DNA from 2 places in the Pararhizobium sp. DWP3-4 genome. Region 2 is predicted to be linked to the other one. Evidence: predicted binding sites of a transcription regulator. Region 2 holds the regulator's gene; the other holds the start of a gene.

Region 1 (4,370 bases), on a different contig from region 2:
ATCTTATTGTCAATTCGTCCGAGTTCTTGATCCCTGTGAATCTGTGGTTCACTTGGAGCGCTGTTATAATTGCTTTTTCTAGCGCTTCAATGGTGTTCAAGAAATATTTTGTGATCCGAGATAAATATTCCCGATTGCAGCGATTTGGCCGAAGTACAATCAGAGCATGATCCGCAGAGCTCGGCAATAAGCCTGAGAGCTTTTCATGGAGATCGTCGAGGGGAAACGAAAAAGGGCAGACCTCGCGGCCTGCCCCAATCCGGAAACCCGGAAAGCTGTATGGGCGGCATGATGTAATAAGGCAACCGCCTTATTACATCATGCCGCCCATGCCGCCACTTCAGCGCGCTTGACGCGCTGAAGCACTTTGGATCATGGGCGAAGCTGTATGGTTGTCATTCGTAATAAGGCAAACGCCTTATTACATCATGCCGCCCATGCCGCCACTTCAGCGCGCTTGACGCGCTGAAGCACTTTGGATCATGGGCGAAGCTGTATGGTCGTCATTCGTAATAAGGCAAACGCCTTATTACATCATGCCGCCCATGCCGCCCATGCCACCCATGTCAGGCATGCCGCCGACAGCCGAATCCTTCTTCGGCAGTTCGGCGATCATGGCTTCCGTGGTGATCAGCAGCGAAGCAACCGAAGCTGCGTTCTGCAGGGCCGTGCGAACAACCTTGACCGGATCGACGATACCCATGGCGATCATGTCGCCGAATTCGCCGGTCTGGGCGTTGTAGCCGAAGTTGTCGGTGTTGCTTTCGAGGATCTTGCCAACGATGATCGAGCCTTCGTCGCCTGCGTTTTCAGCAATCTGGCGAACCAGCGACTGAAGTGCCTTGCGGATGATCGAGATACCGGCGGTCTGATCGTCGTTTGCGCCCTTGAGGTCGAGAACGATCGAGGCACGCAGCAGAGCCGTACCACCACCAGGAACGATACCTTCCTGAACGGCAGCGCGCGTTGCGTTCAGCGCGTCGTCGATACGGTCCTTCTTTTCCTTCACTTCGATTTCAGTCGCACCGCCGACGCGGATGACGGCAACGCCGCCAGCGAGCTTGGCAAGGCGTTCCTGCAGCTTTTCGCGGTCGTAATCGGATGTGGTTTCTTCGATCTGGCCCTTGATCTGAGCAACGCGGCCTTCGATTTCGGCCTTCTTGCCAGCGCCATCGACGATGGTGGTGTTTTCCTTGGAGATCGAAACCTTCTTCGCACGGCCGAGCATTTCGAGCGTGACGTTTTCCAGCTTGATGCCGATGTCTTCGGAGATAACCTGGCCACCGGTCAGGATCGCGATGTCTTCGAGCATGGCCTTGCGGCGATCGCCGAAGCCAGGAGCCTTGACGGCGGCGATCTTCAGGCCGCCACGCAGCTTGTTGACCACGAGCGTAGCAAGAGCTTCGCCTTCAACGTCTTCCGAGATGATCAGGAGCGGCTTGCCGGTCTGAACGACGGCTTCGAGAACCGGAAGCATGGCCTGCAGGTTGGAGAGCTTCTTCTCATGGAGAAGGATGTAAGCGTCTTCCAGCTCGGCAACCATTTTTTCAGGGTTGGTGACGAAGTAAGGGCTGAGGTAGCCACGGTCGAACTGCATGCCTTCGACGACTTCGAGTTCGGTTTCGGCGGTCTTGGCTTCTTCAACCGTGATGACGCCTTCATTGCCGACCTTCTGCATCGCTTCAGCGATGTATTGGCCGATTTCCTTTTCGCCGTTGGCGGAGATCGTGCCGACCTGGGCCACTTCTTCCGAAGTGTTGATCTTCTTTGCCTTGGCAACGAGGTCCTTGACGATGGCTGCGACTGCGAGGTCGATGCCGCGCTTCAGGTCCATCGGGTTCATGCCGGCAGCAACGGCCTTGCCGCCTTCGCGAACGATGGCCTGGGCGAGAACGGTTGCAGTCGTGGTACCGTCACCGGCGATGTCGTTGGTCTTCGAAGCAACTTCGCGGACCATCTGGGCGCCCATGTTTTCGAACTTGTCTTCGAGTTCGATTTCCTTGGCGACGGAAACGCCGTCCTTGGTGATGCGCGGTGCGCCGAAGGACTTGTCGATGATGACGTTGCGGCCCTTCGGACCGAGCGTGACCTTCACTGCGTCTGCGAGGATGTCGACGCCGCGCAGCATCTTTTCGCGCGCGGTACGGCCGAACTTAATTTCTTTGGCTGCCATGTTAAAAACTCCCGGGCTGGTGCCCAACTGGTTTTATGGAAAGTGGAAAGGTGGAAACCGGCTGGATCAGCCGATAACGCCCATGATGTCGGCTTCCTTCATGATCAGAAGGTCTTCGCCGTTGAGCTTGACTTCGGTGCCCGACCACTTGCCGAACAGGATGCGGTCGCCAGCCTTGACGTCGAGCGCGATAAGAGCGCCCTTGTCGTCACGGGTGCCGGTACCGACAGCGACGATCTCGCCTTCCTGGGGCTTTTCCTTGGCGGTGTCCGGAATGATGATGCCACCCTTGGTCTTGGCTTCGGCCTCGATACGGCGCACGACGACGCGGTCATGCAGCGGGCGGAAATTGGTGCTTGTCATTGTCTAATCCCTCGATCAAATGACTTCACGGATCGTCTTCGCGATCCGATGGATGGATGTTAGCACTCCTATTGCTTGAGTGCTAGCGGCCTGGAGATAAGGATGGCCGCGAGATGAGTCAAGAACGGCCTGTCGAAAATATTTCATCGATCATGGTTATCTGACAGGCATGCTCTTGCCCCAACAACACGACCTCAATGTGACACCCGGCCATCCCTCCTTCGCGGAGGCTGCAAAAGTCTGGGCAAGGATCGGTGTGTTGGGTTTTGGCGGCCCGGCGGGGCAGATCGCGCTGATGCACAAGGAACTGGTGGAGCAGCGCCGCTGGATATCCGAGAGCCGGTTCCTGCATGCGCTGAATTTCTGCATGCTCTTGCCGGGTCCCGAAGCGCAGCAGCTTGCCACCTATATCGGCTGGCTGTTGCACGGTACGCGCGGTGGCATCGCCGCCGGACTGCTGTTCATCCTGCCCGGCTTTTTCGTCATTCTCGGCCTGTCCTGCGCCTATGCGCTGTTTCAGCAAACGGATTGGCTGACCGGTCTGTTCTTCGGGCTGAAGGCGGCGGTGCTTGCGATCGTCATCGAGGCCGTCATCCGGGTCGGCCGCCGGGCGTTGAAAACCCGGTTTTCCCTCATCGTCGCGGCGCTTGCCTTCGCAGCCCTGTTCTTTTTTGATCTGCCGTTTCCGCTCGTCGTGCTGGCGGCCGGCGTTGCCGGATACGTCGCCACGCGCCTGCAGCCGGCAACGGGCGAAAAAGCCGTGGCAGCGGCGGCAAAACAGGCACTTGCCGACAGGCCTTCGGTCATCGACAGCAGTTTTTTTCCCGACAGCGCTTCAAGCTGGAGCCGTACGTTTCAGGTTCTCGCCACCTGGCTGGTCCTCTGGATCGCGCCCTTCATCATCATTGGCATCGTGCTCGGTTTCGCCACCGTCTACACCGCCATCGGTCTGTTCTTTTCGAAGATGGCGGTGGTGACCTTCGGCGGAGCCTATGCGGTGCTTGCTTATGTCGCGCAGCAGGCGGTAGAGACCTATCATTGGCTCAAACCCGGCGAGATGCTGGATGGCCTGGCACTGGCTGAAACGACACCGGGACCGTTGGTGCTGGTGCTGTCCTTCGTTGGCTTCATGGCGGCCTTTCGCGCACCGCTGGGGCTTGATCCGCTTGTGTCCGGCTTGCTCGGAGCGACGCTCGCGGCGTGGGCGACGTTCATCCCATGCTTCCTCTGGATCTTTCTGGGCGCCCCCTATGTGGAGACCCTGCGTAACAACCGGGCGCTATCGGGCGCGCTTGCGGCGATCTCGGCGGCCGTCACCGGCGTTATCCTTAATCTGGCCGTCTGGTTCGGCCTGCATGTTCTCTTTGCCAGTGTGGATCGCTTTGCGACAGGGCCGATGTCGATGCCGCTTCCCGTCTGGCAGACATTCCAGCTCTCGGCCTTCTGCCTGGCGCTTCTGGCAGCCGTGCTGTTGTTTTTCTTCAAGCGCGGCGTCGTCGTGACGCTGGCCATCTGCGCGGTTGCCGGTTGGCTGATCCGCGGATTTTAGCGGTTCCATCGCTTTGCACGCCGGAAACCTTGGAATTCGGCCGCGATTTTTCCCGATGGAGACTTGTGTTTTTAACGCCTGCCTGCGATGTCAGCCCGACCATTTCTTTTCTGCGGGAAGCCAGCATGGCCGTTCGGATCAACAGTTTTCGCGACATTGCCAGCCGCTACGATGTCGTGCTCTGCGATGTCTGGGGCGTGCTGCACAATGGCGTCGAGGCGTTCAAGGGTGCCTGCGAGGCGCTGACCGAAGCGCGCGCCAAAGGCCTGACCGTCGTTCTGATCA
Region 2 (4,370 bases):
CGCCGAAGGTGGTGTCGTAGCCAAGCGGTTGAAAGACCGGGTCGTAACCAAAACCTTGGTCCCCGCGCGGCGGCCAGACGATATGGCCTTCCACTTCGCCACGGAACAGTTCGACATGTCCATCCGGCCAGGCGAGGCACAGCACCGAGACGAAACGGCCGGTGCGCCGGTCGAAGGCGGTGGCTCCGGCTTCCTGGAGGGCGGTCTCGACTTTTTGCATCGCGATAGTGAAATCGCGCGTCCCGTCGGAAGTCTCCGCCCAATTGGCGGTGTAGACGCCCGGGTCGCCGTTCAGCGCATCGACCACAAGGCCGGAATCGTCCGAAAGCGCCGGCAGACCGGAGGCTTTCGCCGAGGCCAGTGCCTTGATCGTGGCATTTTCCTCGAAGGTCGTGCCGGTTTCATCCGGTTCGACGAAGTTGAGATCGGCCGCCGATTTGGCTTCAAAGCCCATCGGGCCGATCAGGTCGCGGATTTCGCGGATCTTGCCGGCATTGTGGCTGGCAACGATCAGGGTCTTGTCTTCAAGCTTGCGCATCTGCGTCTTTCTCATCCGGCGGGCATTCCGCCCATTCGTGTCAGTCGATATTCCAAAGACGGGCTTCGGCGCATTCCAGGCTGTTTCCAGCCGGATCGCGGAAATAAAATGAACGTGCGCCCGACGGCCAAATCACTTCGGATTCAATCGCAATCCCGGCTTCCGACAGCTTCTTCTTCCAGGCATCGAGATCACCGGCTGCTACCCGAAAACACATATGCCCGGGACCTTGCGTGCCATGCGGCAGCGGCGGTGTCAGCGTTTCCACCGGATTGAAGATCAGGAGAACACCGGGACCGCAGCGAAAGAAAACATGCCGGTTGCTGGCGCGGCTGATTTTCTCGAGGCCGAGAACGGAGCCGTAAAACGCCTCTGCCGCATCGAGATCATCGACATAGAGCGCCGTCTCCAGAATGCCTTCGAACGGTGCGGCCATGGCTCAGCCCCCGATGGCCTGCTTCTGCATGCCCACCAGTTCGGCGATACCGTTCTTGGCGAGGCCGAGCAGCGTGCCGAATTCCTCTTCGGAAAATGGCTTGCCTTCGGCCGTGCCCTGGATCTCGACGATGCCGCCGGAGCCGGTCATGACGAAGTTGGCATCGGTTTCAGCGGCCGAGTCTTCCAGATAATCGAGATCGATCACCGGCTGATTGGCGAAGATACCACAGGAGATCGCAGCGATATGGTCCTTCAGGACCTTTTCCACCTTGATCATGTTGCGGGCTTCCATCCAGGCAAGGCAATCGCGCAGCGCAATCCAGGCGCCGGTAATGGAGGCGGTTCTGGTGCCGCCATCGGCCTGTATGACGTCGCAGTCGATCGAGATCTGGCGCTCGCCGAGCTCCTTCAAGTCGACCACCGCGCGCAGCGAACGGCCGATCAGTCGCTGGATTTCCTGGGTGCGGCCGCTCTGCTTGCCAGAGGCTGCCTCGCGCTTCATGCGCTCGCCGGTGGCGCGCGGCAGCATGCCGTATTCGGCGGTAACCCAGCCCTTGCCACTGTTGCGCAGCCACGGTGGCGTCTTTTCTTCCAGGCTCGCCGTGACCAGCACATGCGTATCGCCGAACTTCACCAGGCAGGATCCTTCTGCATGTTTGGAAACATTGCGCTCGAAGGAAACCTTGCGCATCTGGTCGGTTTTTCTGCCGGAAGGCCGCATCATGAACTCCTGTGATGTTTGTCAGCCTTCTAACCTAACTTGGGAGGAAGGGAAATCATTTGCTCTAAAAGAGTGGAGGAGGGCCAAAAGGCGCGTACGGCGGGTTTTCCAGCCAATTTCCCTTTTGCTATCCGGGCGGGGATCACTATATTCCAATTGACTTCAACAACATGGGTTTTTGCGTTCGAATGGTCCTGGATAAATCTGCAATGCGGGAAAGGCTTTCGGCGCTCGACGAGCGGTCGGGCGAAATCTTCCGTCGCATCGTGGAAAGCTATCTGGAAAGCGGTGAGCCGCTGGGTTCGCGCAGCCTGTCGCGCATCCTGCCGATGTCGCTGTCGCCGGCCTCCGTCCGCAACGTCATGAGCGATCTCGAAGACCTCGGCCTGATCTATTCGCCGCATATCAGCGCCGGGCGCCTGCCGACACAGAATGGCCTGCGGTTTTTCGTCGATGCCTTCATGCAGGTGGGCGATCTGTCGCCCGAGGACCGCGCCTCGATCGACCGGCATGTGCGCCGCGTCGACCGCGACCAGCCTGTGGAGACGTTGCTGAACGATGCCAGCCAGATGCTGTCGGGCATGTCGCGCGGGGCAGGGTTGGTCATCACCGCCAAGAATGATCCGGTGCTGCGGCATGTCGAATTCGTCCGGCTGACGCCGACCAAGGCGCTGGCGGTCCTCGTCGGCGAGCATGACCAGGTGGAAAACCGTATCATCGAGCTGCCGGCCGGCGTCACCAGCTCGCAACTGACGGAAGCCGCCAATTTCTTGAACGCCCATCTCGCCGGACAGACGCTGCCGGAAGTGCGCGGCCAGCTGGAGAAGGTCAAGGAAACCGTCCGGCGCGAACTCGATACGCTGAGCCAGGATCTGGTCGAGCGCGGCCTTGCCATCTGGTCTGGCAGCGAGGCCGATGACAAGCCGACGCAGCTGATCGTGCGTGGCCGTGCCAATCTTCTGGAAGGGCTGGCTGGCGCCGAGGATGTCGACCGGCTGCGTATGCTGTTTGATGATCTGGAAAAGAAGGACAGCCTGATCGAAATCCTCAATCTGGCCGAAAGCGGGCCGGGGGTGCGGATCTTCATCGGGTCGGAAAACAAGCTGTTTTCGCTGTCCGGCTCGTCGCTGATCGTGGCGCCCTACAGGGACAGTGACGACAAGATCGTCGGCGCTGTCGGGGTCATCGGTCCGACGCGGCTGAATTACTCGCGCATTGTGCCGATGGTGGACTATACGGCGCAGCTGATGTCGCGTTTGTCGCGGTAATCGGCCGGGAAGAAGCCGGTTTTTCCGGCAGCTTTCGATTGTACCCTTGATTTTTCGGCTTCAAAGCTCGATATCGACACCAAATCCTAGACATATTGACATTCCGGAGACCGTCATGACCGACGATATAAACAAACACGGTGCTGAAGTGAACGCGGACGAAGCAGCTGCCGCCTATGCCGAAGCCGCCGATGATCAGGTCGATACCGCCGTTTCCGAGCCGGATCCGTTGGAGCTTGCCAAGGCTGAAGCTGCCGACATGCGCGACCGCTACCTGCGCCTTGCCGCTGAAATGGACAACCTGCGCCGCCGCACCGCGCGCGACGTCAAGGATGCAAAATCCTATTCCGTCGCCGGCTTTGCCCGCGACATGCTGGCCGTGTCCGACAACCTGCGCCGCGCGCTCGATGCCATCCCCGCGGAAGCGCGCGAGGCCGGCGATGTCGGCTTCAACGCGCTGATCGAAGGCGTCGAGATGACCGAACGCGCCATGCTGTCGGCGCTGGAGCGTCATGGCGTCCAGAAACTGGAGCCGGTCGGCCAGAAATTCGACCCGAACTTCCATCAGGCGATGTTCGAAGTGCCGAATGCAGAAGTTCCGAACAACACCGTCGTCCAGGTGGTCCAGGCCGGCTACACCATCGGCGAACGCGTCCTGCGCCCCGCCATGGTCGGCGTCGCCAAGGGCGGCCCGAAGGTGGTTGCGGCGGAAGAAAACCCGGAAGCTTGATTGTTGCTTCCGTGCCTGGGAAGAGGCGGTACATCACTTCTTGCTGGTGGCCGCTTTCCTAACCGCCGCAATAGACCCTTTTGGTCGATGCTTTTTTCGAAAAAGAAATGGTTTTTGCGACGCGAAGAGGATTTTGTTCCGAAAGTCTTCCACCGCTTTGCCCTTGGAGCGAGACCAGGGCTGATTGCCAGTCTTTGCCCTTCGGATGTTTTTTCTGCTCAAGGAACCAACTCGCCGCCTTGCTTTTGCTGAAGCTTCGAAAAGCTGCCTGAATTGCCGGCTGATCCTTAACCGAAGCAAGGAGCTTGATCCGTACAGGCGTATTCTCCGACGTACATCCGGTAACAAAAACATCGCCCGCTGCCGCCGCGGGAAGTAGCATAAATGCTGATAAAACAATCGATACAAAAATGGACTTCATTTCCTGCTCCAATCTCATATTAATGCATGCGTTTCCTAAAATTTTTCGCAGCGCAGGATTGGTCTCACCCAAATAGCTGCCTCAAATGATCATTCAAGAACCGGCCCTCCGGATCGAGCTTGTTCCTGAGCGCCCGGAAATCCCCGGCGCGTGGATAGAGCGCCGTCACATCCTCGCTGCCCAGGAAATGCAGCTTGCCCCAATGCGGGCGGGAGCCGAATTGGCGCAGGATATCGTCGACATCCTTCAGGTAG

Evidence for each region. Region 2 encodes HrcA, which represses chaperone genes, less so after heat shock. Its sites were predicted from a motif close to GTTAGCACTCNCNNNNNGNGAGTGCTAAC; they were not measured.
Region 1: groES (co-chaperone GroES) is a predicted target of HrcA. The motif match lies at 2,595-2,623, and genes of this name have one in related genera.

What each region holds. Positions count from the first base shown of each region.
Region 1 is NZ_JAFCXF010000002.1:314,064-318,433, reverse strand. It holds gene groL (chaperonin GroEL) at 530-2,173, opposite strand; gene groES (co-chaperone GroES) at 2,240-2,536, opposite strand; gene chrA (chromate efflux transporter) at 2,706-4,085, shown strand; gene ACP7E6_RS06685 (TIGR01459 family HAD-type hydrolase) at 4,211-4,370, shown strand, end outside.
Region 2 is NZ_JAFCXF010000006.1:401,051-405,420, forward strand. It holds gene rdgB (RdgB/HAM1 family non-canonical purine NTP pyrophosphatase) at 1-538, opposite strand, end outside; gene ACP7E6_RS18165 (VOC family protein) at 579-974, opposite strand; gene rph (ribonuclease PH) at 978-1,697, opposite strand; gene hrcA (heat-inducible transcriptional repressor HrcA) at 1,907-2,965, shown strand; gene grpE (nucleotide exchange factor GrpE) at 3,081-3,695, shown strand; gene ACP7E6_RS18185 (hypothetical protein) at 3,754-4,116, opposite strand; gene ACP7E6_RS18190 (D-arabinono-1,4-lactone oxidase) at 4,181-4,370, opposite strand, start outside.